One region of the [Clostridium] saccharolyticum WM1 genome, then DNA from elsewhere that is predicted to be linked to it. Evidence: riboswitches for the same ligand, from Rfam matches in the RefSeq annotation. Region 1 holds a riboswitch; each other region holds the start of a gene.
What was found. A riboswitch is a leader RNA that binds a small molecule or an ion and turns the genes downstream of it on or off. The one in region 1 is predicted to bind tetrahydrofolate.
Positions count from the first base shown of each region.

Region 2: it holds a riboswitch for tetrahydrofolate, as region 1 does, so the genes downstream of both, CLOSA_RS05800 (folate family ECF transporter S component) here and CLOSA_RS15775 (ECF transporter S component) in region 1, are expected to answer to the same signal.
Region 3: it holds a riboswitch for tetrahydrofolate, as region 1 does, so the genes downstream of both, CLOSA_RS10910 (folate family ECF transporter S component) here and CLOSA_RS15775 (ECF transporter S component) in region 1, are expected to answer to the same signal.
Region 4: it holds a riboswitch for tetrahydrofolate, as region 1 does, so the genes downstream of both, CLOSA_RS05835 (folate family ECF transporter S component) here and CLOSA_RS15775 (ECF transporter S component) in region 1, are expected to answer to the same signal.

Region 1 is NC_014376.1:3,388,959-3,396,523, forward strand. It holds gene CLOSA_RS15740 (DUF3991 and toprim domain-containing protein) at 1-853, shown strand, start outside; gene CLOSA_RS15745 (DUF1697 domain-containing protein) at 940-1,479, opposite strand; gene CLOSA_RS15750 (VirD4-like conjugal transfer protein, CD1115 family) at 1,627-3,429, shown strand; gene CLOSA_RS15755 (helix-turn-helix domain-containing protein) at 3,444-3,698, shown strand; gene CLOSA_RS15760 (helix-turn-helix domain-containing protein) at 3,877-4,200, opposite strand; gene CLOSA_RS15765 (class I SAM-dependent methyltransferase) at 4,365-5,000, opposite strand; gene CLOSA_RS15770 (N-formylglutamate amidohydrolase) at 5,092-5,898, opposite strand; gene CLOSA_RS15775 (ECF transporter S component) at 5,933-6,835, opposite strand; THF riboswitch at 6,983-7,098, opposite strand; ZMP/ZTP riboswitch at 7,165-7,245, opposite strand; gene CLOSA_RS15780 (excisionase family DNA-binding protein) at 7,506-7,565, shown strand, end outside.
Region 2 is NC_014376.1:1,225,936-1,233,500, reverse strand. It holds gene CLOSA_RS05815 (formate--tetrahydrofolate ligase) at 1-277, opposite strand, end outside; gene CLOSA_RS05810 (VOC family protein) at 553-918, opposite strand; gene ndk (nucleoside-diphosphate kinase) at 921-1,337, opposite strand; gene CLOSA_RS05800 (folate family ECF transporter S component) at 1,610-2,164, opposite strand; THF riboswitch at 2,213-2,335, opposite strand; gene CLOSA_RS05795 (hypothetical protein) at 2,856-4,880, shown strand; gene CLOSA_RS05790 (NAD(P)H-binding protein) at 5,251-6,192, opposite strand; gene CLOSA_RS05785 (MFS transporter) at 6,252-7,466, opposite strand.
Region 3 is NC_014376.1:2,327,529-2,335,093, reverse strand. It holds gene nagE (N-acetylglucosamine-specific PTS transporter subunit IIBC) at 1-1,269, shown strand, start outside; gene CLOSA_RS10935 (manganese efflux pump) at 1,460-2,080, shown strand; gene fliB (flagellin lysine-N-methylase) at 2,176-3,336, shown strand; gene CLOSA_RS10925 (LrgB family protein) at 3,449-4,141, opposite strand; gene CLOSA_RS10920 (CidA/LrgA family protein) at 4,122-4,505, opposite strand; gene CLOSA_RS10915 (phosphatase PAP2 family protein) at 4,670-5,218, shown strand; THF riboswitch at 5,254-5,351, shown strand; gene CLOSA_RS10910 (folate family ECF transporter S component) at 5,412-5,984, shown strand; gene CLOSA_RS10905 (Cof-type HAD-IIB family hydrolase) at 6,133-6,927, shown strand; gene CLOSA_RS10900 (Mrp/NBP35 family ATP-binding protein) at 6,940-7,565, shown strand, end outside.
Region 4 is NC_014376.1:1,235,291-1,242,855, reverse strand. It holds gene gltA (NADPH-dependent glutamate synthase) at 1-719, opposite strand, end outside; gene CLOSA_RS05850 (sulfide/dihydroorotate dehydrogenase-like FAD/NAD-binding protein) at 763-1,596, opposite strand; gene CLOSA_RS05845 (putative manganese-dependent inorganic diphosphatase) at 1,665-3,311, opposite strand; gene CLOSA_RS05840 (bifunctional folylpolyglutamate synthase/dihydrofolate synthase) at 3,418-4,689, opposite strand; gene CLOSA_RS05835 (folate family ECF transporter S component) at 4,702-5,238, opposite strand; THF riboswitch at 5,287-5,381, opposite strand; gene CLOSA_RS05830 (formate/nitrite transporter family protein) at 5,391-6,299, opposite strand; gene CLOSA_RS05825 (cyclodeaminase/cyclohydrolase family protein) at 6,320-6,946, opposite strand; gene CLOSA_RS05820 (bifunctional 5,10-methylenetetrahydrofolate dehydrogenase/5,10-methenyltetrahydrofolate cyclohydrolase) at 7,096-7,565, opposite strand, start outside.

The sequences.
Region 1 (7,565 bases):
AGGAGAAAAGCTCCTGCCATCAGGGAGGGATAAGCGGCTGGCCAGCGATCACAGCATCACCGTTCGGGGCAACCGCTGGTACGATCACGCTTCTGAGGAGGGCAGTTATGCTATTGATCTTGTGAAACGGCTCTATAATCTGTCTTTCCCGGAGGCGGTTAGCCTCCTGCTGGGTGGTGAGCAAGGAGTAGAATACCGGCAGCACAGCAAATTCAGTGAACCGGAGCAGCGAAAGCCATTCGCTCTGCCGCCAGCGCACACGGATATGCGCCGGGTGTTTGCTTATCTCATTAAACAGCGCTGTATCAGCCGAGAGGTGGTGTCGGAGTTTGCCAGAGAGAAGCTGCTGTTTGAGGATGCAGAATACCACAACGCTGTGTTTGTTGGCTTCGATGAAAAATGCGTTGCCCGCCATGCCCATAAGAAAAGTACGGCAACCGGCAGTGCTTTTCGCATCAATGTAGAGGGCAGCCATCCGGCCTACAGCTTTCATTACGTTTCCAAGAATCCAAGCCCCAACAACCTGTTTGTGTTTGAAGCACCTATTGATCTGCTGTCCTACATCAGTTTGCATCCACAGAATTGGAAAAACGCCAGTTATGTGGCGCTGAACGGTGTGTCGGAACAGCCGGTGCTAAAACTATTGGAACTGTACCCTCAGCTTCAACGAGTGACACTTTGTCTGGACAATGATAAAGCTGGTCATAAAGCCGCCAGCCGCATTCATGAAACATTACGGCAGCAGAGATTTGAAGATGTGGTGTATGATGTTTCCGCACACAAGGACTGGAATGAAGATTTGAAAGCATTATACTCGCAGGAGCAAGCCGCACCATCTATGGTAATGACATAAAAAGCATGACAGCTGATGAGTAACCGTCATGCTCAGTTTGCTTATTAACCAAATGTTACTAAAGCGGATTAACTGGAGTTTGCAGACTATATTCCAACTATTTTTCTTGCTGTATTTGCTGTTCGGATTGTAATCTTGTCCCTTATATTTGAACTGGCAGTCTTTGACCACCAATTTGTCTTTTGATAATCTTTTCGGTTAAAAGACCAGAAAACAGCATTTTTATAATTGTATACTTTCTCATACTCCTCTTTAGGATTTCCAACCTTATTATAAAACTCGTTATAAGATAAGGGAGGAAACATAAAAATAAGGTTATCATATATGTCCTTGTTATCATCGCCCCACCAATCGGGCGCATTATTTAATATATCTTCCAATTCTTCCTGTAAAATAATAAAAACTGGTATATCTAACTCAAACTTGTTTTTTATCATCATTTTTATTGTATTTACAAGAATAGCCGTATCATCTATATCACTTGAAAAGATAACGTTGCCGCTATTGAGGTGTGTAAAAACTTCTGTATAGCCCATTTCTACAAAACCTGTTTTTAGTTCAGACATTGCTATCTTATTTTTGCCGCTTACATTGATACCTCTTAATAATGCAATGTATCTTTTCATATACAATTTCACCTCTTAGAATTCTGATTTAATAATTCGTCTACTATCTTAAACTTGATTAACAATTGCCGAGCCTTATATTTCTAAGGCCAATATTTACAGTCATTATACTACAAGTTCAATTCAAATAAAAGAAAGGAGTTCCCTATGTTATCCCAAGTAACTATTCTAATTGCAGTGGCCGCCGTGATGTTTTTTGTCATCGGCGGTCTTTCTCTTTTAGCACACTATTATACCCTTAGCGGCATTAAATCTAAAACGGTCGGTGACGGTCAGCACGGTACCGCCCGTTTTGCCACAGAAAGCGAAATCAGACGGACATACACACATGTAACCTACGAGCCGGAAAAATGGCGGCGTGGGCAGAATCTGCCCACCTTGCAGGGGCTTGTGGTAGGGAGTAAGCAAAAGGCAGGCTCTACCACCGCCCTTATTGATGACGGCGATATTCACTGCCTCATGATCGGTGCTGCCGGTGTAGGTAAAACCGCAAACTTTCTATACCCCAACATCGAATACGCCTGCGCCTCTGGCATGAGCTTCCTCTGCACCGATACCAAGGGGGATTTGTTCCGAAACTACGCAGGCATCGCAAAGGATTATTATGGCTACAAAATATCTGTGCTGGATCTGCGTAACCCCACACGCTCGGATGGGGATAACATCCTGCAGCTGGTGAACCGTTATATGGATGCCTACATGGAAAATCCGGAGAATCTCGCGCTGAAAGCTAAAGCGGAGAAGTATGCCAAAATCACTGCCAAGACCATCATCTCCAGCAGCGGCGAGGATTCGGCAAGCTATGGGCAGAACGCCTTTTTCTACGATGCCGCCGAGGGATTATTGACATCCGTGATTCTGCTGATTGCAGAATACTGTCCTCCGGAGAAGCGGCACATCATATCGGTGTTCAAAATGATACAGGATTTGCTGGCTCCCTCCCCGGTGAAGAATAAAAGTCAGTTCCAGCTGCTTATGGATAAGTTACCGACTGACCATAAGGCAAGATGGTTTGCGGGAGCCGCCCTCAACACCGCAGACCAAGCAATGGCCTCCGTGCTGTCTACGGCTATGTCACGCCTCAATGCCTTTCTGGATTCCGAGATGGAGCAGATTCTGTGCTTCGACAGCTCGCTGGACACGGAAACCTTCTGCAAGGAGAAGTGTGCCATCTTTATTGTGTTGCCGGAGGAAGATAACACGAAATACTTTATGGTGTCGTTGTTCCTGCAACAGCTCTACCGGGAGATGCTGACCGTGGCCGATGAATACGGTGGCAAGCTTCCCAACCGGGTCATGATCTTTGCCGATGAGATCGGAACCATCCCTAAGATCCAGTCAATGGAGATGATGTTCTCCGCAGGCCGTTCCCGCCGCATCAGCATGGTACCCATCATTCAATCCTTCGCTCAGCTTGAGAAAAACTACGGCAAGGAGGGTTCCGCAATTATCATTGATAACTGTCAGGACATTTTATTTGGAGGCTTTGCACCCAACTCGGAAAGCGCAGATATCCTCTCAAGGGCGTTGGGGAATAAAACCGTCATGTCCGGTTCCATCAGCAGAGGAAAGAACGATCCCAGCCAGAGCCTGCAGATGATCCAGCGCCCGCTGATGACACCGGATGAGCTGAAAACTCTGCCCAAGGGGAACTTTATTTTGGCCAAAACCGGCTGCTGTCCTATGCGTACCAAGCTGCCGTTGTTTCTGAAATGGGGCATCCGATTCGAAAAGCCCTTTGAGGGGGAGGAACGTGCCGCCCGAAAGGTTCACTATGCCGACCGCTTTGAGCTGGAGCAGGAAATCCTCCAGCGAGGCTGTGCTTATGAGGAAGATGACTTTGCTGAATTTCCGGAGCCTCCCGGTGATGACCGCAACGGAGGTATGCTGCATACTCCAGTGCAGGAGCATGAGTCGGAGCTTCCCACCATGCCTCTACGTACCGATTAGGGGGTGTTCGTGATTTGAACTATCTTTCCTCACTCTATGCTGAAAATGTCCCACACCGTGCCGTGGCGGTTTACCGGTATCTGAAAGACCGGGCGAACAGGGACGGAACCTGTTATCCTGCAATCGGTACGATTGCTAAGGACTTGAAGCTCTCCCGCCGCACGGTACAGCGAGCCATCGCCGACCTCGAAAAGACCGGCTATCTTCAAAAGGAACAGCGCTGGCGGGAAAACGGCGGCAAGAGTAGTCTGCTGTTTACGGTGAAATGAGAAAACACATACCCTACCGCCAAGGGAGCAGTGCGTCCTGTCGGCGGCATATGGTATGTGTCATCATGGCCTATGCAGTGAACTTGTCACTCTAAGGATTTCTTTAAACACAGAGAAACAACAATAATTACTTTAACATGAAGAAAATCCACCTCCGAAGAAAGAAGATGGATTCTGCTTATCTGGCATCCAATAGCGCCTTGATGGTTGCGGCGGCTATTTTGATTTCCTTTTTGCCGCACAGCTGAATCATATGCATGAGCTGTTCTTTTTCTCTGTCTGAATGTTGAATTTCTGGGTAAAAGATCGTATCGGCTGATATTTTCAAGGCGCGGATAATCTTAAGTAGTACCGGCATTCTTGGGTGTTTGTTTTCATTTTCAATGGCCATTATGTATCTTGGCGTGACTCCGACCTGTTCCGCAAGGGCATCCTGTGTCATGCCTGCGGCAATCCGGGCTTCCTTTATGGTCTGACCAAATGAGTTCAGCAATTCCTCCACTGTAAGTTCACCTCCTCACCCAATTTTACAGTATGGGCTTAGGATTGAGAACGAACCAGTGATGACTGTTAGGGAGAACAAAAAACAATAATAACCTAGGTCATTGATGAAAAGCAAGATATACTGGTTGTTTTTTGAAGGTAACTTAAGAATAAACGATAGACTTAGGAAAGTTTCCTTCCTATGAAATAAAATCCATTCGATTTGTGTCCGTTCATAGTTGTAAATGTCAGGCGTTCATACTTTAATGTACGGAAATCAAGCAAAAGCTCCTTCAACCATTTCTCTGAGTGATGGCGAAGAACGGCGCCTTCCGGCAATTCAAAGACACCATAGATGCCATACTTTTCTTCAAAGCTTTGATAGCGGGCTTGATTTCGTTCATCTGAATTGATAAGGAAATCGTTGATGTAGAGAATTCCGTCAGGTTTTAATACACGATTTATTTCGGAAATCAGAGCCTGCTGTTCTTCATTGCTTTTGATACAAGTCAGGACGGCAAAGAGTATCACTGCGTCTATACTATGATCCGGCAAATCAATCCCTGCATCTTTTTTCAAACGGAGGTCAAGATAAGGAGCCTGCTGTTTTCCCCGTTCGATCATTCCCTGCGAAAAATCCATGCCAATCAGATGCCTGTACCCAAGATGATGTAATTCGTTTAATGTACGGCCATAGCCGCACCCAACATCAAGAATGACGGCATTGAGATCGAGATAATTGGCGAATTCATTTGCCTGAAATGGCGTTGTAAACTGTTTTGTCTCCGATACACTGTTCCAGTAATCTTTTTGTTCCATCGGATTATTCCTCCTTTTGTGATTTTATTGATTATATCGGGATACGTAGAAATTATTTCCATTGTAGACATATACCGTAAAATACGCGTTGCTATTTCGACTGTTCTATATTTACCCCCCAAAACAAAGGCAGTCGCATAAACGCTTCCTTTAGCTTCTGCTTTGCAGATTGAAAAAGCATTTCGTTTCTATCCGTTAGCTCTTCTTCTCCAAAGTAGCGGTCTGCGATATATTTTGTATACCGCAGTTCCATCATCACACCCTCAATCCGCTCGCCAAAAAGCTCACGGTAATGATTAATAATATGTCCTCCCAAGTTTGCATTATCTATAACACTGTAGCCTTGTGCTGTAAGATTTTCGTGCAGTCCATACAACGTCTGCTCAGAGGATGTAACGCCGCATCGGTTGGATAAATAAATATCTTGGCTGCCGCCATCGCCAAAGTCAAGGAAGAAACTGTGCAAGTCCAAAAGGAGAACCGACGGATACACCTTTAATTTTTCACGCAAAAGTTTTTCAAGCGCCTGATGATAAGGGTCATAATACAGGCCTACCCGACGGTTAATTTCATTCTCATTCAGCGGTGAAGAATACAAACGGCTGCCTTGAGTGTTTTCCTGATAGACCACGGTTTGACGATAATCCCCCTTTTTTGCACTTTCGGCCGGCCGGTTCATATCTACCACATAACGGCTTAGGTGGTTGATGATCGTGGTGCAGCCCATTGCAGGAAGAAAGTCGTATAGCTCCGGCAAGAACCAATCTGTGTTTGACAGACAGACGCCTTTAAGGAAGCTACTGCGAATGTCTTCGGGGACAAAGGTGCCGCTGTGGGGTAAATCAATCACCACCGGAAACTGGTGTACGTTTTCATTTAAAACCGTATAGTGTTCCAAAATGCTCCGCTCCAATCTTACGAGTCTTTGATTTCTATTTGAACTTAACGGATGACCCATTCATTATCTCTTGCAGGGTATTCTGTTTTCTGCAAATGCCCATCAGAATGACCACAAAATATGCCTTGACTGTATTGCCAAGGATTTCTTCAATTACTCTGGGAATCCATATGACTGCAAACGGCAGTACCTTCCATGCGGTAAAAATTGTTTCACGCAATACGACTGTGTTAAGAGTTGTGACAATCAAACCGGAACCAATCATAGCGATAAGAAGTTGGGGGATATGCTCCCTGCTTGTGTCATGAAAAATCTTTTTCGACAGGAAGAGATCAGCGGCTAACAACAGGATGCCGAGAGTTGCGCATCCAATCATTGCGGTTGTGACCCAAGAAATATATGTTGCCAGATTTCCCGATGGATCTTTTGTACCAATGGTTCTTTCAATCAGCATTTTACTGATAAGGTGCATGTTGTCCGTATTGACGTTTTCTTTTTGTACATGATTGTAGAATTCACGATTAACGCCATCGGCAGCCAGAAACGCAATATTACAAATCCCTGCTAATAACATGAGTACGGAAAAAATTGCAACTATCATTCTCATTTTCTTGTTGTCTTTGTTGCGCAGGACAGACCATAATGCGCCCCGGATAAATCCACCGGCAGCTACGACCAGCGTCATAAGAGGTATATAGGTTCCAACAGGCTTTAAAAGGTAACCCAAAAAGTCAGAAAGCCCGGACACAACCGCGCCATATACTGGCCCGAATAACAGGGATGGCATAATGGAGAAAATGCCGGAGATGCCAACACTCATTCCATTTTGACCAAACACGGGTATGTAGAAAGAAAATGTTGTTTTTAAAACAAGTGAAATACTGAGAAATACCGCAGAGATTGTGATGCGGCGCACATATAAAGTTGTATTCTTCAATTTAACTTCTCCCTTCTTAAATAGAACGTGACATAGAAAGTTTATTGTTAAATTGAAATTCTAAGTTATAACCATCAAATACACCTCCTGTCATGCAGCACAGCTACACAACAAGAGGCACAATCATTACACCGCTTCTCCTTATGCAGCAGCGGGATGCGAACCTTGTACCGTAAGCCCTAAAAGGCTTTTCGTCCCTCTGACAACTCCCCGTTCAGAAGGCACTGCAAATCAATGATTTACGCACAACGTTCTACTCTGCTCTGATTCAAATGTTCTCTGAATGGTATTAAGTGCATTCAGAAAATAAAAAAGACCCACCAATCCAAGCATCATGCCCAGACGGTCGGCTTTCCAAAACGCTGTACTCCCTGTGGTTGAATCCACTTCCGTCAGTCATACAGCACATTTATATTACCACTGCTCATTAGTATTGTCAACTTCAAGGCACAAATAGAAATTTATTGGACTCGTTGCATGATATAGCGTGAGCTCGCAGGCTTTCAAGAATTCTTTCCAAGCAAAAGAACCTAATAGAAATTTTTCGAATTTGCGCACAGCCAGCTCCCTCTCTTAATTAAAGTGAGAGGACTGGCTTTGCAAGGCGGTTGTTGCTTTCATTCGCGATTGCGTATATACTGAGAGAAAGACACAAGTTGGAGGAATACAAATGCTTGATTATATATCCGTACAGCAGGCCGCTGATCAATGGGGTATCTCAAAGAGAAGA
Region 2 (7,565 bases), 2.2 Mb from region 1:
GAGCTGTAATGGCCTTTTTTCCGATTTTATTAAGTCCCATGGATAAACCAACATTAGTTGTGGTCTTTCCCTCACCTGCCGGAGTAGGGTTGATAGCAGTAACAAGTACCAACTTGGCATCCGGCTTATTTTCAAGTCTTTTTAATACATCCAAAGAAACCTTTGCCTTATGCTTACCGTAAAGCTCCAGTTCATCCTCCAAAATTCCAAGATTCTTTGCAACCTCTGCTATCGGAAGCATGTTAGCCTCCTGTGCAATCTGTACATCTGTTTTCATTTTGATTTCCTCCTCAATCTGATTTTTTTATATGCAGAACAGTTTTCGCTCATACAATATCATAAATTTACTTCCACCGGTTTCAGGCAGAAAATTACCAAAGATACAAACAAAAGTAACACAGCACCACTTCTACAAAAAAATAAGCATATGCTTAGCAGTATGCCCTGTGGCATTTTTCAAGCAAATATGGTAAAAGCTGATGAAATAACTCCAAACAATATTATAAATAATTATATTTTTTAAATTTTTATGGGACCAAAATGTATTTAATATCAATGATGGCGTTCAACAAATTGAATTGATACTCCATTTGGATCTAATACATAAAAGAACTTTAATTTAGCAGTTGGCTGATATGGTCCATCATAAATTGGAATTGCTTTCTTTTGCAGGTCACTAATCAGGTTATCAACAGAGACAACATCAAACCCTATTGATATATTTGATCCATATATTCCATCCAGCTTTTCAGGATTGCAAACTAATTCCACCTGTGTTTCACTGTCACCTAAAAATGCAATTTCTGGTCCTTTTATACCTCCAAACCTTTTGTTTACAGGAAGGTCAAGTATTTCATGATAAAATTGAATTGACTCATCCATATTTTTTACAAAAATCATTATCCAGCATATCTTCATATTTATCTTTCTCTTTCTTGGACTCCAAAAAATCTTTGTATTTCTATCTCTGCGCTTTCAATCGAATCCGAAGCATGTATTAAGTTTTGGAATAAATGTAGCCCATAATCTCCTCGTATTGTTCCTTGTTGTGCTTCAAAAGTGTTTGTTTTACCTATCATACTTCTGATAACCCGAATTGCCTCCTCCCCTTTCACCACCATTATTAAAGAAGGGGAGGATGTCATATATGCAATCATATCATCATAAAAAGGCAGATGCTTAACATGGGAATAGTGAGCTTCTGCAATATCTCTACTGATGACTTCCATCTTAGCATCTGTAATCTCCATATTTTTCTTCTCAAATCTGCTTATGAGCTCTCCCAGTAGTTTTCTTTTTGTTGCATCAGGCTTTAATATAACAAGTGATCTTTCCACGAAAATTTCCTCCTCCAATGTAGTTTAATAGCTGTTCAAAGAACTATTAATAATTAATGTTACAGAATTTGCAGGACAGTATAATATGAAAGATCTCATTCTTTCGACCTGTTTCAATAAAGCTCTCCACTATTTTTGGAGGTATTAAAATAGATTTTTCCAAGTATTCACAACTCCTTTCATTAAAATGTCAAAAAATACAGATAGACTTCGTCCTAAAAAGATAAAAGCAGTTCAACAATAATATAAGTGAGAATTGCCTAGTTTTATAATCATCCACTTACTCTTTCCAGAGTTCTAATTCTTTCCATAGGTTTCAGGATTGAGTAAAGCAACGCCGTATTAATGGGGAACATCAGCAGGTTTTTAACAATACGCCCGATAACAAGCACAAAAAAAGCATTGCCATACATGATACTGAGCCATAATGGATTAAGCATCATATTAACGAGAAGTGTTATCGTAAGTGAAACAAAAATCACACGCTTTAAGGTTACATGCTTTTTATAGAGAAAAAAACCATAGAGAGTTCCAGTAAGTAACGCATTTAATGTAAATCCCGGAAAAAAAGGCCCGTTTGGATGGACAAAATAACCAAGGATATCGCTCAAAATTCCCATAATACCTCCTACTACAGGTCCAAACAACATTCCGCCTACCGCAAGAGGCAAAAAACCAAAACTAATCTGCAATACATTGGAGATAACAATCGTAAAAAATGACAGCACTACACTTAGTGCGACCAACATTCCTGTTACAGAAACAGTCGGAACATTATTCAACTCTTTTAAAGACGATTTTACTTGCCATATTAAATTTTTCAACATAAAGATCCTCCCTAATGTGATGGCGCCACAGAAGAGAAAACTCCTTGTGGCAACGGAATGCGGGTTAAACATCATAAATTGATGATCAAAAGTATCTTTTTAATCAGAATTTTTCGTCCAGCGGCAACTTCCCGTCCATCTGGCACTTGACGCGCTTAGCCCTACTTTGCCTGTTCATAGCGGTTATAAGCTATTTTATTCCTTCGTTCCCTCCCTAAATCAGTTTTCTATTTGTTATTATTAGGATACTACTTTTTCTTTCATGAATCATCGTTTCGCTAACCAAAATTGTTTGAGCGATAACTGTGTTACCAGCACAAAACATCTGGAAGAGTATTTACTGCTTCCCATTCCTTAAATTTTATCTTTCCATTCTTCTGCTGCAAACACAGTATCTCTCTACAGTTATAGCTCTTCTTTTCAAATTATTAAGCAAAATCAAAGAAGTGTCCAAAAGTCAAATCTATACCGGGAATGCTCCGCACAAAACAAGCAATATATTCCCATAGAGGAACTATATTGCCCAGACTGTAGACAAAACTTATTTTATAATATGGCAGTGCATATATATTCCCGTATATACGCACTGCTATATTTTCGTTCTGATATATTGTATAATAAGGTTAATTTGATGTAATGCCTGAAACATAGGGCGGCCTCGTGAAGCTGAAATTTAAAAGGTGGTGCAGATATGGATTTAAAGGGATTGTACAGCATATATCAAAAAAATCCGGAGAAATTTAAAAAGATAGTTTTGTATCGCAATCTTCTAGGTTCTCCAAACTCATATAATTATAAAGATTCAGATTTAGAATCTTTAATACAGATGATTATGTCAATTGATGAAGAATATGAAGAGGAGTTTCGAGACATAATGCTTGAGTTAGGTGTTGCTTATGAAGCTATTTACAGCAACATGAAAAAAAATAATGCTGCTAAAGAAAAGACAGAATTCATGAATTATCCATTGGATTATCAATTGAGAATATTAATTTCTTTATTTGAGGAACAACATAAACTTGGTATTGAATTTAATAATACAGATAGTAAAAAACCAAGTATAGGTATAAGGCATTTAGTTGCAAATGTAGAATCTGAGATCTATCCTGGTATGAGATATTCAACATCACAGAATAGTGAAAATCTAATTGAGTTGATAGATTATTTAATTCCTTACTTATATTACCATGATAGCAATTTTGAAAAAACTTCTGAAGATTTAACATATGAGCAATGTTTGAAGTGTCCAGATGTTATGGATTTTGTAAATCATTCTAATATTTGTGAAATAGTAAATGGATTATGGTCCCTTTATATATATAAAGATTATTGTGTTAGATTGAGAAAAACGGATACTGATGAAGATATTATAGTTTTTGAACCCTATTCTTATAAAGCTAATATGATTGATTTTATTGCGGGAATACGTAGAGAGGCTAGAAGATTTCAAAACAGTCGTGCTCTATTGATTAGAAAACAAAACAATATAATATATGGGAATCAATTTATAACTCGCCTTGCAAAGCGAATCAAGTTAGAATTATGGAGGGGCATTTTTGAACTGGAATTGGATGTCTACTTGCGTTGTAATTTAGCCGCTAAATGTACAATTCAAATTATAAAACAGACGGATATCTTTCCGCCCTATCTAAGACAAACGTTATCATATGGTGAATTGAATGATTTCCTTGAAGTACATGAGTTTTTGTTTACTATGAGCCAAATTTATTTAAACATCTTAAATTATAATTGGAAAGAGATTGAAAGCGAAAGATTTAAATATCTATGTCCAGATATTGATGTTGATTTGCTAATAAAAAGCTTTTCACGATTATATTGCAAGAACATAAATACCACAACTAGGTTAATGGAGTGGTTTATTTATTATCCGCAGCGTGGGAAAGAGGGTGATCTATTCTCAAAACCGTTGGTTCAATTAAGTAGTAAAAAAGTAATATTTGCCCCTAATTTGATTCAACAGATTAATATAACCCGAATGCTTGAGCAAATCATGTTGGATTACAAAATAAAGCGGGCGGCAATTGGTGATGAATATGAATCCTATTTAAGAAAAAAGTTGTCGCAGTCTTCCCTGTGGAATGTCTATACAGATAAAATAGAATTTAAATCATCTTTTGGAAATACGGATTTTGATGTTATTGCTTTATTTGATGATTATGTTGTGATAATTGAAATAAAACACTTGGTGACACCGTACGATCCAAAACGTTACTATGAAGACCGTCAGGAGATAAAAAAAGCCATAAGACAGCTTGAACTAAGGAAGCAGGTTTTGTTAAGCGATTGGACACTGATTAGAGAGATAACAAAGGGATTTTTACCCCCGGAACCTTATCCAGAAGAGCGAATAATACAATTGGTCTGTACGAATATTGATAGTTTTACATCGCTAGAAATTGATGGTATAAGAATTGTTGATGAATCTGTTCTAATTAGGTTTTTTTCTGATAATGGTCAGTATGTAAAGATATGGAATGAATCGAAGGTTTATAGAAAAGAAAAAATATGGGAAAATAATCAACCAAACATCAATGATTTCAAAAAATATATTATTTCCCCGATTGCAGTGAAATGGTATAAAGAGGTTATAAAAATAAAACCCGTAACAATACCAAGATACGAAGACGGAGATTATCTCGGAACCATAAATTATATTTTAGGTGAAGATATATTGAATTTTGATAATCAGATATAACGAGGAATAAGAAAGTATTAAAAAATTTATGGAACTATCTTTCCTATCGATAAAGGTCTTCTGAAGCTGCTGTATCTGGCGCTGATGGACATAACGAAAAAATGAACTGGTCATCTGGAGGTGTCAGAAAAGTTTCAGTTTAAGAAGAAATTAATAGGACACCAGATATCATAAATTATTTGGTGTCCTATATTTTTATACAATAACTGAATATAGAAATGTATTTTGTCTACAGTTTAAGCGATATATCCCCTTAGAGGGAATATATCGCCATTTATCATCAGCAGTCCGTCCCTCATTATGCAGTCCATTGACCCAAGCATAATATGATATTACATAACTACTTTATTATACATTATTATTAAAAAGTTTAATCCGTCGGAGTCCTATTTCCGATGCTATGATTCTCTATATTCTCAAAGAGCGCACGTACCGATTTTGGTTTTTTACCCGTAAGTGTTTCAAAATCATTTGTACAGTTACTCATTTGTCCAAGCCGAATTGCCCGGCTGAATGTCACCATACCATCGCTGCAAAACGGAAATGCCGGGTCAGCTTTCGACCAGTCTCCATCTGTCTTCCGGGGCACAAACCTTGAATCGAAAAAAGCCCACATATCTTCGTCTGTGATATATTGGTATATGACCTTTTTACCAGTAACCTCAGTACCTATTGCCACAAACTCCTCCACTGTATTGGCGGTGGGACCAGTGATGTAATAAACTGCGTTGTCTTTACCAGCACCAGCTGCTACGCAAGCCGCAGCTTCAGCGCAATCGTCCCGCGAAACGTGAGCGATCCGTCCATCACCCATACTGGTCTTTAAAATACCGTCGGATTCTGCCGCCTGTTCAAAAGCCGCAATCATTGCCTCACTGTATTGGGAGTTTCTAAGTAAAACATATTTCAGCCCTGTACCAAGGATATATGTCTCGGTAAATTTATGATCGGCAATCTCATAAGCATCATTTTCAGGGACGCCCGCGCCTACAATAGAAGTATATATAATTTTTTTCACACCCGCCTTAACTGCAGCATCAATTGCATTTTTGTGCATTTTTCTTCTTTTTTCACCTACCTGAGGCACCGAAATAAGCAGGAGAGTCTCTCCTTCCTCAAAAGCACCAATGAGTTGCTCCGGATTTGTATAATCGGCGTAACGGGCATCAATCCCTTGCTCCTGAAACTTTGAGATCACATTTTTGTTAGGACTAGTAAATATAAGTTCGTCCTTATTTTTTTTCTTGAGAATACTTCTGCCGGTAAATCCACCGAAATTGCCATCTACTCCTGTAATAATAATCTTTCCCATGTCTATCCTTTCCACTTATTCATATTTTTAAAAAAGTAACGATAAGTACAAATGACCCATCAGACCATTTCTCTCTTCCCCTTGCCTTTGCCAAGTTCGGGTAAAGTGAACACGAACAGAAACACACACAACATACAAACAGCCCCAAGAATGAAAAATAAATTCATATTTTGACCTGCGATTGGAGCTATAATGTAAGTCGGAATCAAAACAGCTCCAAGCAATTGCAAGGTAGCAGTTACCCCACCGGCTGTTCCTGCATAACCCGGGCCTATCTCCTTTAATTGAATAGGAATAGACATTAGCAATGGCATAAGCCCTCCCAATGCAATCCCGGTTATACACAGACAAAGCCCTAAAAGAACACCAACCGGCGCAAGCCAGCTAAATGCGGTGCCAGCTGCGGAAACAAGTGCGAAGAACATCATAACAGGCCTATTCTTTCCCACCCTTTCCGAAAGTACAGGGGCAAACAGGCACCCAATCAGGCTACCACCTGTAACAAAAGCCGCATACATACCAGCTGTTACAGAATCCAAACCTCTCTGACCAAGAGCAGTAGGCAAAAACGAGCTTATTACAACATTACACCCTAAAATGAACATCAGGCAAATACCCGTCAGCCATACAGTTCGGGATTTAAGTACCACTTTCAGGCTGTGAAGAACATTAACCTTGTTTTTTTCTTCCAGTCTATCGTCCGGGTTTACATCTTCCGGATTTTTAATAAAAAGAAACCAGAGTACAACAAATATTACCGACAAAGCAGCTGAAATCCGGTATGCAGACTGAATACTGAGAAGTGCCGTGGTTCCGGTTCCGACTGTCATACCCAGCGTTGAAGCAGATAAAAATATTCCTGTCCTGCTTCCTACTTTTTCAGGTGGGAACCAGCTGCCGACTACTTTCGCAGCATTCGCATTGAGGAACGTTATACCAAACCCGGTAAGCAACATACTGGCAAAAAGTGTTATGTAGCTATCAGACCATATTCGCCAAACTGTTCCGATGGCCGCAATGATGAAACCGACCCCGATTATCCGTTTTATTCCAAATTTATCTACCAACAAACCGGCAACAAGGCTAAAGAAAATGGCAGGTATCGCCACAGAAGAAAATATGCTGGCAAATTCTGATGTTGAAAGCTTAAATGACTGAATTAACTGGGGTGCCAGCGGTGAGAGCTGATACTGTGTATAATTTGGAATAAAACCACCCAAACAAATGATGATGAGAACTATCCAAGGGTAAAAAGCATTTTTTTTCTCTGCCATAAAAATCCTCCTATAAGAATAGTATTAAAAGGATACGTTTCAGTTAGAATACTTCAGTTGAGACAGGATCTTACTGAAGAAAAGTCCACAACCCTTTCC
Region 3 (7,565 bases), 1.1 Mb from region 1:
AACATGGCAATTCTGTTTGCAATCGGTGTTGGCGTTGGTATGGCAGATGATCATGAGGGTACATCCGCACTGGCTGCCATTGTTTCCTGGCTGATGATTCAGACGATTCTTTCTCCCGGCGTTGTTGCCATGTTAAAGGGCATTGATGTCGCTGCAGTAAATCCGGCATTCAGTAAGATCGGAAACCAGTTTATCGGTATTGTATCCGGTATCATTGGTTCTACCTGTTACAACAAGTTTAAAAACACCAAGCTTCCCGATGCCCTGGCATTTTTCAGCGGCAAACGGTCTGTTGCTATTGTTACCGCTCTTGTTTCATTAGTCGCCTGCCTTGTTTTATTCTTCATATGGCCGGTGGTATATTCCGGACTGGTGGCTTTTGGTAAGGGCATCCTTGGACTTGGGGCGATTGGAGCAGGTATTTATGGCTTCTTTAACCGTCTTCTTATTCCTGTAGGCCTGCACCATGCACTGAATTCCGTATTCTGGTTTGACGTTGCAGGAGTGAACGACCTTGGTAATTTCTGGTCAGGAAATGGTGTTCTGGGCCAGACGGGTCAGTACATGACAGGTTTCTTCCCGGTAATGATGTTCGGCCTTCCAGCCGCAGCTTTGGCTATGTATCATACCGCAAAGCCTGGTAAAAAGAAAAATGCATATGGTTTATTGCTTGCAGCAGCAGTTTGTTCCTTTTTTACAGGTGTAACAGAGCCTTTGGAATTTGCTTTCATGTTCCTTGCACCAGGCCTTTACTTAATCCATGCAATTTTAACCGGCATTTCTTTAACGATCTGCTCCCTGCTTCCTGTTCGTGCAGGCTTTAACTTCAGCGCAGGTTTCGTTGACTGGTTCTTAAGCTTTAAGGCACCTATGGCTGTAAATCCGCTGCTTATTATTCCGCTGGGCCTAGTTTATGCGGCTATTTATTACTTCGTATTCCGCCTTGCAATTTTAGCGTTTAACTTTAAGACTCCGGGACGGGAAGATGATGATATGGATGAAAACACAGTTACTCTTTCCAATAACAACTATACGGCAGTTGCTGCCATTATTCTGGAAGGACTTGGCGGTAAGAATAACATTACCAGCATTGATAACTGCATCACGAGATTAAGACTGGAGATTAAGGATTATACTCTTGTAGATGAAAAGAAGATCAAATCTTCAGGTGTTGCAGGCATTATCCGGCCAGGTAAAACCAGTGTACAGGTTATTGTAGGACCGCAGGTGCAGTTTGTAGCAGATGAATTTAAGAAGCTGTGCCAGTAATAAATAATAGGAAAAGCAGGGGCGAATTGATGCCCCTGCTTTTTTTGTCCCTGGGAAACGGCTTAATACCGGGCAGGAAATATGAGGATTTTAGCCGGGATTCTTCAGTATTGAGAAATCTGGTGATTTTCAGGGGGCCAAACGGAGCCCGGGTGAATATATTAAAATAAAAAGGTAAGTTCGACAGGATATGCGTGATATATTCATTCTTGTGCTGGCACTAAGCACTGATACCTTTGTTGCCAGCATTGCCTATGGGGCAAACCGTCTGAAAATATCCTTCGGAAAAGTGATTGCGGTCAATGGGATCTGCAGCGGCTGTCTGGGAGCTGCACTAGTTTTTGGAACCATGATCAGCGGATTGGTGCCGGAGGGATTTGCGAAGGGAGCGGCTTTTTCCTGCTTGTTTCTTCTGGGGATCATAAAGCTTCTGGATTATACCATAAAAAAATATATCAACAGCCATGTGAATATTCACAAGGATCTGACATTTTCTATTTCCGGACTGAGCATCATCATAAATATTTACGGAAATCCCATGGCAGCGGACTGGGACCACTCCAAGTCTCTCTCCTGGAAGGAAACCATTATGTTCTCTCTGGCCATGTCTTTGGACAGTCTGGTAGCCGGGGCTTTATCCGGATTTTTAATGATTTCCCCCGGACTTACGGCACTTTCCGCTCTGGTGATAGGAATTGCCGTCATGTACATCGGCCTGTTCCTGGGGCATAAAATTGCTGCACTGAAGGGCTGGGACCTGACCTGGGTCAGCGGTATACTGTTCTTGTTTCTGGCATTTGGAAAATTATAATCTTCTGACTCAAAAATGAGGTGCTGCTCTTTAAATGAGTTGCACCTCATTTTTAAATGGGGTATAATCGTTATCAAAAACAGGAGCAATCATTTATGCAGGTTACTATTCCACATTATTATAATAAATTTCACTGTGTGGCGGGAGCATGTCAGGATACCTGCTGTGCAGGCTGGACCATTATGATCGACGATTCTACAAAAAAACGGTATCGGATGCGAAAGGATGCTTTCGGCAGGAGACTTTATCATTCTATTGACTGGAAAAATAGCTCCTTTAAGCAGTACGGCAGGCGGTGTGCATTTTTAAATGCGGACAATCTGTGTGATATTTACAGGGAGGCCGGACCGGGAATGCTTTGTAAAACCTGCAGAGACTATCCAAGGCATACGGAGGAATACGAAGGAGTCCGGGAGATTTCCCTGTCTTTATCCTGTGAGGAAGCGGCCGGACTGATCCTTGGATGCCAGGAGCCTGTACACTTTCTGACGAAAGAGGATGGAAGAGTAGAGTCTTATCCTGATTTTGATTTTTTCTTCTTTACAAAGCTCATGGATGGAAGAGACTTGATTTTTTCCATTCTGCAAAACCGGGACCTGGACTGCCGCTTGCGAATTGCCATGGTTTTGGGCTTTTCTCATGACATGCAGAGGAGAATCCGTGAGGAAAAGCTGTACCAATTAGATGGATTGATGAAGAGGTATGAGGGAACGTCGGGAAGGGAGTTTGTGGTAAAGAAATTGACCGGATGCAGGATCCAAAACAGGATGCGCTATGAAAAAATGAAGGAGTGGTTTACTTTATTCAGAAAGCTTGAAGTCCTAAACCCGGACTGGCCTCAATATATGGGCAGCATTGTACGGGAATTATTTGACGCCGGAGCGGAGAGCTACGAAGAAAACAGGATTGCTTTTGACCGGTACTTAATAGAAGAGGAAGATCGAAAACGCCAGTGGGAACTTTGGAGCGAACAGCTTATGGTGTATTTTATCTATACGTACTTCTGCGGGGCTGTTTATGACGGAAACCCCTATGCAAAAGTAAAGCTTGCCGCGGTCAGCACACTTCTTATCCAGGAAATGGCACAGTCAGTTTTTAAAAGAAAGAAAGGCAGGCTGGATTTTAAGGAATTTGTACACCTGTCCCACCGGTTCTCCAGAGAGGTGGAGCATTCGGACGTGAACCTAAATACTTTGGAGAAAATATTTTGTACGGAGAAAAGCTTTGGCCTGGAAGAGATCCTACGGCTGCTTTAAAATTGGAAGAAGAAACAGCGGCTGCAGGAATCATTCAGGCTTACACAATGCCTGAGTGATTCCTGTTATCCTGTGATGTTTCTTTTGAATACAGGAGTTGCCTTATGGCCCTCTATAGAAAATTAGAGAAAACAGAAGCAAATAAAACGGTGCATAGTCCGGAGGTTGCAATGGCAAGGCTGCTCATAGCCCCTTCGATTTCGCCCATTTCCATAGCTTTCGTGGTCCCTACGGCATGAGCTGCGGAGCCAATGGCAATGCCCTTGGCAATGGGCTCCGTAATTTTAAATATTCTGCATACGGTTTCTGCAATGATGCTTCCCTGAATGCCGGTGATAATGATGCTGGCAACCGTTATGGTCACATATCCCTTCATTTCCTCTGAAATGCCCATAGCAATGGCTGTGGTAATGGATTTCGGCAGAAAGGTAACGTACTCCTGGTGGTTTAAGCCAAAAACAAGGGCCAGAAGCAGTACGGTGACCATTGTGGTGAAGACTCCAGTCAGGGTACCGGCCACAATCGCCTTGGAATGCTTCCTAAGCAGTTCCAGCTGGCGGTAAAGGGGGATAGCCAGACAAATCGTTGCAGGAGTCAGAAGATAGCTGATGTATTTGGCACTTTTGTTGTATACTTCATAATCAATATGAAATACGTACAAAAACGCCATGACAATACAAATGGAAATGAATAACGGATTAAAGACGGCCCATTTGAATCTTTTTTTCAAACGAAGCCCCAGCTCATAGCTTAAGAGGCTCAATACCGCACCAAAAAATAAAAAATCACTTACTGCATTGCTCATCTTTTTCTGCCTTTCTATTGCGGTTGCTTTTGATAAAAAACTGGGTTACTTTTCCGGTGATGACCATCACTATCACAGTGGAGAGCAGGGTGATGACCAGAAAAGGAATTAAAATAGGCCGGAGGACCCCCCAGGAATCCAGTAATCCGACGGCAGCCGGTATAAACATCAAAGGCATAATGTCTATGAGAAATGTACTGGCTTCCTCAACTGCCTCTAATGGGATCCATTTTGTTTTTAGCCCGAACAGCAGGATCAGCAGTCCATAAATACTTGCCGGCACAGGCAGGGGGACAAACAGATGTAAGATTTCTCCAGCCAGGGATAGGAAAAGAATAATGGTAAATTGTCTGATGTATTTCATTGCAAAGCCTCCTTTGTTACCATACTTTTTCAACTATGGTTTATCCTAAACTTAAATATAGGGCTTGTCAAATGGTTTTATTGACTTGATTCATTTTTTGATGGCAAATTTGGGGGAGTCAGGGTATAATAGGGGCATGAATGGAAAAGGAGCAGAAAACCGTAATGGCTGGAATTGAATTCGGCATTCTATATTTTTTACAATCGTTACATACTTCCTGGCTGGATGTGTTTATGAAGGAGATAACCAGTCTGGGAGACCACGGGATCTTCTGGATCGCTGCCGGCGTTGTTTTGCTGTGCTTTAAAAAGACAAGATTTATAGGTCTTTGCATTTTGTTTTCTCTGGCGGCCGGACTTTTGATCGGAAACATGGTTCTGAAAAATATGATCGCCAGAGAAAGGCCCTGCTGGATTGATGACAGCATCCCCCTTCTGATTAGAAATCCAAAGGATTACTCCTTCCCCTCCGGGCATACACTGGCCTCCTTTGAAGGTGCTGTCAGCATCTGGCTTTATAACCGGAAATGGGGAGCTGCCGCCCTGATCCTTGCGGCTCTCATTAGTGTCTCCAGGATGTATCTGTTTGTTCATTTTCCAACGGATGTGCTGGGAGGTATGATCCTGGGCATTTTAATTGCTGTTTTTGTTCATTCCACAGTGGAAAATATAAGAATTTCTAAAAAAAATACTTGCTTTCCAGTGGATCTGTGATATACTGATGGCGTTACAAAACACAATTTCATAGTCGCAGAGTAGACCCGTGTGCGTTAAGTGCCGGCTGAACAGGGAGTTGTCAGCCGGACGAAAAGATTTTCTTGCGGTACACCGGTCGCATCCCGCTGCATCAGAAGATAGGATTATTATCTCCGGTTGTAGTTTGAGGTCTGCAAAGGAGGTATTTTTTATGAAAAAATTCGTTACTTTGTTCACCGATTCTTACAGAGAGCTGAAATCTGTAAGGACCATCACCACCTCGGCCATGTTTGGCGCAGTAGCAATAGTTTTAGGTATGTTTTCCATTAACATGGGAAGTTACATTCGGGTCAGTTTTTCTTCCATACCCAATGGAATGGTTTCCTACCTGTTTGGTCCGGTTGTAGGAGGCCTGTTTTCCGGCAGCATGGATATTCTCAAATACCTGCTAAAGCCTGCGGGTGCATTTTTTCCGGGGCTGACTCTGGTTACAGTTCTGTCAGGCATCATGTACGGCTGCATGTATTACCGGAAGCCTGTCACCTTAAGAAGGGTCCTGGTTTCCAAGTTCCTGGTCATGCTGGTCTGTAATGTGATTCTTAATACCATGTGTCTTTCCGTCCTGTATGGAAAAGGCTTTATGGTCCTTCTTCCGGCCAGGGTATTTAAAAACTTGGTCATGTGGCCCATTGACTCCATGATTTTTTATACCATGGCAAAAGCGCTTGATACCATGGGGGTCTTTAAGGCAATCCGCAGAACACGGACCGTTGGAACAAAATAATGTACAAAGGCCTGTAGCGTCATGAATGACGGCACAGGCCTTTTTAACAATGAATTTCGTAGACAGAAGCCTTCTTTCATATTATAATCATAAGTGTTTGCATCATCAGGCGGATAAGAATCATCAGATTAAAAAGGAATGACGGTAAATGGGAAGACGGATTAAGGCTATTTTTTTTGACATTGACGGTACGCTGCGGGATTTTCAAACAGGAAGGGTTCCGGACAGTGCAAAGGAGGCCCTTTTGGAAGCCAGAAAGGCGGGGATCCTGCTTTTTATTGCAACAGGACGTCATAAGCTGGAAATGGAAGAGGAAAATCTTTTAGAGGGAATTACCTTTGACGGTTATGTGACATTAAACGGTCAGTATTGCTATTGCAAAGACAGGGTTATTTATGATTTTCCCATAGATCCTGTGGAAGTTGAGAGGACGCTGGCACTGTTGGAGGAGGAGCCTTTTCCGTGCCTCTTTATGGAAGGGGACTGCATGTACATTAATATGGTGAATTCCATGGTGGAACAGGTCCAGCTGGAAATCGGCACCAGGATTCCGCCGGTTTTCAATGTGGAACGAGCCAGAAATCACCCCATCTACCAGATGATTCCATACATTTCTACGGACATGGAAAACAGGCTGAGAAAGTGTCTTGCAGGCTGTGAATTTATACGGTGGCATGATGAGATGGCCATTGATGTGATTCCGGCAGGGGGTAGCAAATGGAACGGAATCTTAAAAATGGCTGAGCATTATGGTTTCTCTGCCCATGAAATGGCTGCCATTGGAGACGGCAAAAATGATATCTCCATGATCACCGGCGCTGGTCTTGGGATTGCCATGGGAAATGCTTCTGACGAGGTTAAAGATACCGCCGGATATATAACAGATTCTATAGACGCAGATGGCTTAAAAAAGGCCGTCTTCCATATATTAGATTTAAATTAGGAGGAATGATTCATGAGTGAGGTAAATTGTACACATAACTGCAATAGCTGTGGTGAGACCTGCAGCAGCCGGGGGGAGCAGGCAAGTTTTTTGGAACCCCTTAATCCTTCCAGCACAGTCAAAAAGGTAATCGGCGTTGTAAGCGGAAAGGGTGGGGTGGGAAAATCCCTGGTGACTTCCATGATGGCTGTGGGCATGAATGCCAAGGGATATAAAACAGCCATTTTAGATGCGGATATTACCGGTCCGTCGATTCCGAAATCCTTTGGTCTTTCGGATTACGGTGTGGGCATGACACCAAACGGCCTTATGATTCCTGCCACCACTGCAACGGGAATTGAAGTAATGTCGGCAAATCTGATCCTGGATCATGAGACGGATCCGGTTATCTGGAGAGGACCTGTCATCGCAGGAGCAGTCAAGCAGTTCTGGCAGGAAGCCCTTTGGGAAGACATTGACTACATGTTCGTGGACATGCCTCCTGGAACAGGAGATGTGCCTCTGACTGTGTTCCAGTCTCTGCCTGTGGACGGAATCATCATTGTGACCTCCCCTCAGGAGCTGGTTACCATGATCGTAGAAAAAGCGGTAAATATGGCGAAAAAGATGAATATACCAATCCTTGGCCTGGTGGAAAA
Region 4 (7,565 bases), 2.2 Mb from region 1:
ATGAACTTGGGAAGCCCTGCACCAGACCCAATAAATACAGCTTCATATCCGTACTCCTGCATAAGCTCATCAATAGAGATAGTCTTTCCTATTACCATATTAGTCTGGATATCTACCCCAAGTTCCTTTAAGGAATCCACTTCCTTCTGTACAATTGCTTTGGGAAGTCTAAATTCAGGGATTCCGTACACCAGAACTCCTCCAGCAAGATGCAGTGCTTCAAATACTGTAACTTGATATCCTTTTTTGGCCAGATCCCCTGCACAAGCAAGACCGGAAGGGCCGGAACCGATTACTGCCACCTTATGCCCATTGGATTCTGGTTTCACCACCTTTACCATGGAACTTGCATTATGATAATCTGCAACAAAACGTTCCAATCTTCCGATAGCAACAGGTTCTCCCTTGATGCCGCGGACACATTTTGCCTCACATTGGGTCTCCTGCGGGCATACTCTTCCGCAGACTGCAGGCAATGAACTCGCCTGGGTAATAACCTCATATGCTTTCTCAAAATTCTCCTCTGTCACCTCATTAATAAAGGCAGGTATATTAATCCGAACCGGACATCCATTGACACAGGGCTTATGCTTGCAATCCAGACAGCGTTTTGCTTCATCTATTGCCTGCTCTTTCGTATATCCCAGAGTAACCTCAAGGAAATCTTTATTCCTGATCTCTGCTTCTCTGGCAGGCATTTCGTTCTTTTTTAATGACATATTAGCCAATCCTTATTCCTCCATTCCATTACCTAGCGGTTCACTACATCTTGTATAAATTGCAGACTTCTTCATGCGCCTTTCTCTCAAAGGGCTTATACATAACCGAACGTGCCATAGCTTCATCAAAATCAATCTCATGACCATCAAATTCAGGTCCGTCCACGCAAGCAAATTTGGTGGTTCCTCCAACCGTAAGACGGCATCCTCCGCACATTCCCGTGCCATCCACCATAATCGGATTCATGCTTGCTACTGTTTTAATTCCATATTCCTTCGTTAATTTGCATACAAATTTCATCATGATCAAAGGTCCGATGGTGATAACCTCATCATATTCTTCTCCGCTTTCAATTAACTTTTTCAAGGCATCGGTAACCAGTCCCTTTTCACCACAGCTGCCGTCGTCCGACATCAAAATCAGCTTACTGCTATTTGCCCTGAATTCTTCCTCCAGAATAACAAGTTCCTTATTCCGGAAGCCTATGATTGCATGCACTTCAGTCCCCTGTTCAAAAAACTTCTTTACCACTGGATAGGCTATGGCACATCCCACACCACCGCCTACGACTGCAACTTTCTTTTTACCTTCCGTATTCGTTGCTCGTCCCAGAGGACCGACAAAATCCTGGAGAGAGTCTCCTTCCTCCATATGATTCAGTTTTTCCGTTGTTGCACCAACCACCTGGTAAATAATTGTTATTGTACCTTTTATCCGGTCAAAATCTGCAATCGTGAGAGGAATTCTTTCCCCGTTTTCATCTGTTCGCAGGATGATAAATTGACCGGGTTCTGCTTTCTTCGCCAGCATGGGTGCCTCTATTTCCATTAAAGTAACAGTTGGATTCAAGGCCTTTTTTCTTGTGATTCGATACATAATTAGCTCCTTTCCTGTACATGTTCTACTCTATTTTTATCTGCGTTTATACACAAGCTTTATAAGGACTACAGATTACTCGCCACTTCAGCAGCATTTGCAATGGCAGGCAGTATCTGTTTCTTTCTTGAGACTACATTTTTTAAATAGATACTGTCGGTATCAGACTCAGTTGAAAATGCTTTCTCCATCAACTGGTTATCATGACCTTTAAAAAGCAGCTGTGAACCCTCTCTCATCATATCTGTGATCATGAGAACAATTAAATTATATCGCCCTTCTTTCCTAAGTACTTCCATACTTTCAAGTAGCATCGCTTTAATATCAGAAAATCCCTCCATATCGTTGGTATTGAACTGCCCGATTCCTACTTTGTATTTATCAAACTGGTATTCCTTAAAATCATTTTTCAGAATCGCTTCCGGACTCATGTCCTTTAATGAGGATGCCGCCTGGAACAATCCAACGGCTAATTCATCAATGTCAATGTCCGCAATGGCAGCAAGTTTTGAAGCTGTGATCTGATCCACAAAAGTACTTGTGGGGGATTTGAATTTCATCGTATCCGACAGGATGGCGGCACATAGAATTCCTGCGATACCTTTTGCCGGTTTCATTCCGTTTTCAAAATACATATTAGCTATTATGGTTGAGGTACTTCCCAGTGGCTCGTTTTTAAACAGAACAGGATTTGACGTCTGTATATCTCCTATTCTGTGGTGGTCAATAATTTCAATAATTTCAGCCTGCTCTATCCCATCCACAGTCTGTGTCTTTTCATTATGATCCAGCAATACGATCTTTTTTCTTCTCTGTGAGATGAGGTGATATCTTGAAATAAACCCCATCATTCGGTTACATTCATCCACCACCGGATAACTCCGGTATCTGGTTTTAAGCATTTTTTCCTTCACTGAATCGGTGAAATCTTTTATATTAAAATAAGTAAGCTCTTTCTTAGTCATGATAAAGCCGACCGGAATGCTTTGATTAATCAATCTTGCTGCGGTAAAGGTGTCATAATTTGTTTCCATTACAATACAATGGGATTTTTCGGCCAGCACAAGGACTTCGTTATCAATCTGTCCTCCACAGGAAACAATAATGCAGCTGGCTCCCAGTTCAATTGCTTTCATCTGGCTGTCTTTCCTGTTTCCCACAAGCACCATATCTCCGGTTTCAATATAAGGCTCCAGACTTTCCGGCAACATGGCTGCAATAACAACCTTTCCCGAATTCTTGAAGTCCTCGTCCTTTCCGTGCAAAAGCTTTGCATTTAATGTTTCTACGATGTTTTTTAGAGGAGTATTACTTGCTGAGAGAACATTATTTTCCAGTGCATTCATATAGCTTTTTGTTATATCCGAAAGTGTTACAATTCCAAGCAGCTCTTCTTTCTCACCTACAACAGGAAGAACCTTGACATTGTTTTTCTGCATGATTCCCCACGCCACCTTTATGGAAATATCCTCGGACACCGGATGTACAATATCCATGCTTAAGTCTGATACCTGAGTCCGTACCGTTTCAAGATATTCCGGTGCTTCGATATTAAAATACCTTAATACAAACTCCGTTTCTTTATTGATATCTCCGATTCTTATGGGAACTGCCTTAGTTCCGAGCTTTTTCTTCAGCTCGGCATAAGCAATCGCTGAACATATGGAATCAGTGTCCGGATTTTTATGGCCTGTTATATATATAATCTCTTCCATATCTTCCTCCTCTAACATCGGGTACTCCCGGAAGGTACCGGTAAAAAAAGAGGTTATCCCATATAGGAGGTAAAATCCTATATGGGATAACATACATTTAATTAAATCAATCCTGTAAAAAAAAATTTCTTATGCTTCCTACCATATAGAGTGAACCGAAGGCAATAATCACTTCATCTTCTCTTGCCAGATTTAAGGCCGTCTTAATTCCAGTCTCCACATTATCTGCTTCTGATACATCTGCATTACTATTATTTCTTAAGTAATCAGCCAGTTCACCTTGGGAAAGTGCTCTTGAATTCTCAGGTTGTACAACAATAAATTTGCTCCCATAGGGCATAATCAGCCTCATCATTGCTTCATAGTCTTTATCCTTAAGGACTCCGACCAAAAAAATGATTTTCCTGTCCTTAAAGTATGCGTTAATATTATCCGCCATTGCCCGGACACCGTTGGGGTTATGGGCACCATCTACAATAAAATACGGTTTTCTGGTAAGAACCTCAAAACGGCCGGGCCATTTTGCTTTCTTCATACCTTCCTTAATACCTCTTACCGTAAAATTCCATCCTTTTTTAATCAATATTTCCAGTGTCTTCAGTGCAACTGCTGTGTTTTTTTGCTGATATTCTCCTAACAGGCTTATTTTAATATCGTGGAAATCTTCAAAATTCAGGCATTGTCCGTTTAAATCACTGCAGATAATCTCAATATAATTAAAATCCACAGGATGTAACCGGGCTGATTTATCACTGCATACGGATTCTATCACCTCAAAAACCGACTGCCTTTGCTGATAAAGAACCACGTCACAACCATTCTTTATGATACCTGCTTTTTCTCCGGCTATTTTTTCAACCGTATTTCCCAGTTCCCTGGTATGGTCTAAGTCAATAGCAGTAATCACTGCAACCTCAGGTACCGGTATAATATTGGTAGAATCCAGTCTCCCTCCCATGCCTACTTCAAGAACCACAATATCACACTGACATTGATAGAAATAGAGAAATGCAATCACTGTTATAAGTTCAAATTCTGTTGGCTTGTCCTCCATTTGGTCAACAAATCCTCTTATATGCTCCACTGCTTCAATTATCTTATCATCCGGTATATTAATCCCGTTGATTTGGATTCTTTCATTAAAGCATTGTATATAGGGTGAGGTATACAGTCCTGTTTTATATCCTGCTTCAGTCAAAACAGAGGCAAGCATAGCCGCTGTGGAACCTTTGCCGTTTGTTCCTGCAATATGGATATATTTTAACTTTCTTTCGGGGTTCCAAATCAACCCAAGCAGAATTTCCATTCTCTCAAGTCCCAGCCTGCTTCCCTGCCATGCTGTTTGATTTATATATTCTATAGCTTCCGTGATGTCCATACATACCTCCTGCTATTTAAAAGCCAATATCCGGCTTACTTTCTTATTGCATACCGCTACAAGACAGATACCCTCAACAAAAAGCATAATTACTGTCTGCACAATTCTAGTCGTAAATAAAGGCCAGTAGGGGGAACCATATAAAATTGACAGCCAAAATGTATTAACAAACAGGCTCAGAATACATTGGTGGATTCCAATTGCAGTGGCTATTCTCCGTGTATTCATCTTTTTATAAAGGAAAATGCCGTATAAAATCCCTACCAATAATGCCGTAAACGTAAACCCAGGAAAAAATGTGCCTGACGGAAACAATATTGCACCAAGAAAATCTGCTATAGCAGCCATAATACCAGCTCTGACAGGTCCAAGTATCATACCTGCAACAGCAATCGGCAAAAATCCAAAGCCTATTCTCAGGTTCCAGGCTTGTATGGATACAAACCGGGTCAAGATTACTTCAATTGCTATTAATAATCCCATAGTAACCAATGAATGTGTGTCTATAGAAACGTACTCTTTAAACCATTCTTTATATATTTTTTTCATATAACTCCTTTCTTGTGATCCACCACGAAAGAAGTCTCTTCTTTAAGTGGTAGCGGATGCGGGACAGCACCGCAAGCATCAAGCCTTTCGCCCAAAGACAACTTCCCATCCTTCGGTACTTAACGCACTGTCCCTACTCTAACCAAATCTTATTATTTATTTGTACATTCATTGGCTGTCTTTTCTTCAGAAACTACAGTCACTTCCTGTTTTTTATTGGTTCTGATATAGACGAACCAATATATGGAGGCAACAAATAAACTTCCTCCTACAATATTTCCAAGTGTTACAGGTATTAAATTTTTGGTAATGAAACTTCCCCAGTTCAGATGCCCCAGTTTTTCTGCCGTAACCCCTAATTGTGCGGCAGCCTCAGCCAATGCGCCGTTACTTTTTGCCATAATTCCGGCAGGTATGTAATACATATTGGCTATACTGTGCTCAAATCCTGAGGTTATAAAGAGCCAAATAGGAAAGAATATTGCAAATATTTTTCCTGTGATATCTTTGGCGCCATATGCCATCCAAACTGCAAGACAAACCAGCCAATTACACAGGATGCCGAGAATAAATGCCTGTGAAAAGGACAATCCGACCTTATTGGCCGCAATTTTAATCGTCATTGCACCTAACATATTGGAGCCGCTGCTTAGCTGTCCTGAATGATTTATCATATAGGCAATGAATACGGAACCTATAAAATTTCCGATATACACAAAGCACCAATTTTTAAGCATATCCTTTACTTTCACCTTTTTATCAAGAACCCCGGCAATCATCATCGTGTTTCCAGTAAAAAGTTCCCCTCCTGCAATTAACACCAGCATCAGACCTGTTCCAAAAGTTGCGCCAGCCAATACCTTACCCAGTCCATAGGTTTCCGGTTTTGCTAAAAGATTGAATGCCGCCATATTTGATCCTTCTGAGGCAAAAGCAATAAATGCTCCGGCTAAAATCCCAAGAAGTAACTGATTAATTACAGGTGTCTTTGCTTTTTTGACTGCTGTCTGGATGGTAGTTTCCGCAATTTCCGGTGATGTCAGGTAATTTTGTCCATTCATAAATACGCTCCTTTACCACTTTAAGACTTTAACAAAGTCTCTACATATTGGTAAATCCGGTCTGCCTTTTCCATCCCTGCCCGTACAGTTTCAGACAGTTCACTTTCAACAACGTTTTTTAATTCCTGATCTTTCATAATCTTAGTATTAATAAGAACATTTAGTTTAGCTCCCTGTAGCGCCGCTTTGCAGAATATTGCACCTACACCTGCATCACTGACTGCAATACGTGTTCCCTTTATCGCATATTCTTCAATAAGCTCAATAGCTTCCAAACACGTTTTTGCAATATCAAGTGGAACCTTAGTCGCAGCAATTAATGCATGCTGAAGAACCGCCTCTTTCTCTGCCTTCTCTTCTTCTGTATTCTGTGGCAACCCATAAGCCTGTGAGAGCGGATAAAAAACTTCGGCATCTTTGCTTACCAGTTCTTTCAACTCTATAATAATTTTCTCCGATTTTTCTAATAGTTTTATAATATCGGGCTCTACCTCCTGATATTTTTTCTTACCAAGAGTCAGGTTTCCTACCATGCAACCAAGAGCCATTCCAAGTGCTCCGACATATGCCGACGCACCACCGCCACCTGGAACCGGTGATTTTGAAGATAATTCTTCGATGAATATGTTACAACTTTTTTCCAGCATTTTCTTTCTCCATTCTGCTGTTTTATAGCAGCATAAAAATATAAGTATTTATTTCACTCATTACCAGAAATATTTCTATTGAGATGAAGGCAGCTCCTAATCTGCCTTCATCTCTGGCTGAAAAATGATTTCCGAATATGAGATACTGCCTAATCTTTCGTTAGTTCCTCGCAAGCTATAACTACATGACTTAAGAGAATTGTTGTTGTGATAGTTCCTATTCCTCCTACCGCAGGAGTAATTGCTGTCACTTTATCAAAAACGCTGCCAAAATCAACATCTCCGCAAATCTTTCCATCTCCTGCGTCATTAATTCCAACATCAACCACAATAGATTCCGGTTTAAAATATTTCTCCGACATGAATTTAGCTTTTCCGATGGCTGCTACTACGATATCAGCGTTTGCCGTAATTTCTGTCATCTCCTTTGTTCTTGAATGACAGATAGTTACTGTAGCATTTTCATCCAGAAGAAGCATTGCAAGGGGCTTTCCTACCACCAGGCTTCTTCCTGCTACAACAACATTGGCGCCTTTGAGTGGAATATTATAATATTTTAGAAGCTCGATTACTGCTTTGGGAGTACAGGGAGCAAAGCCGTTTGCATTCCCTTCAAATA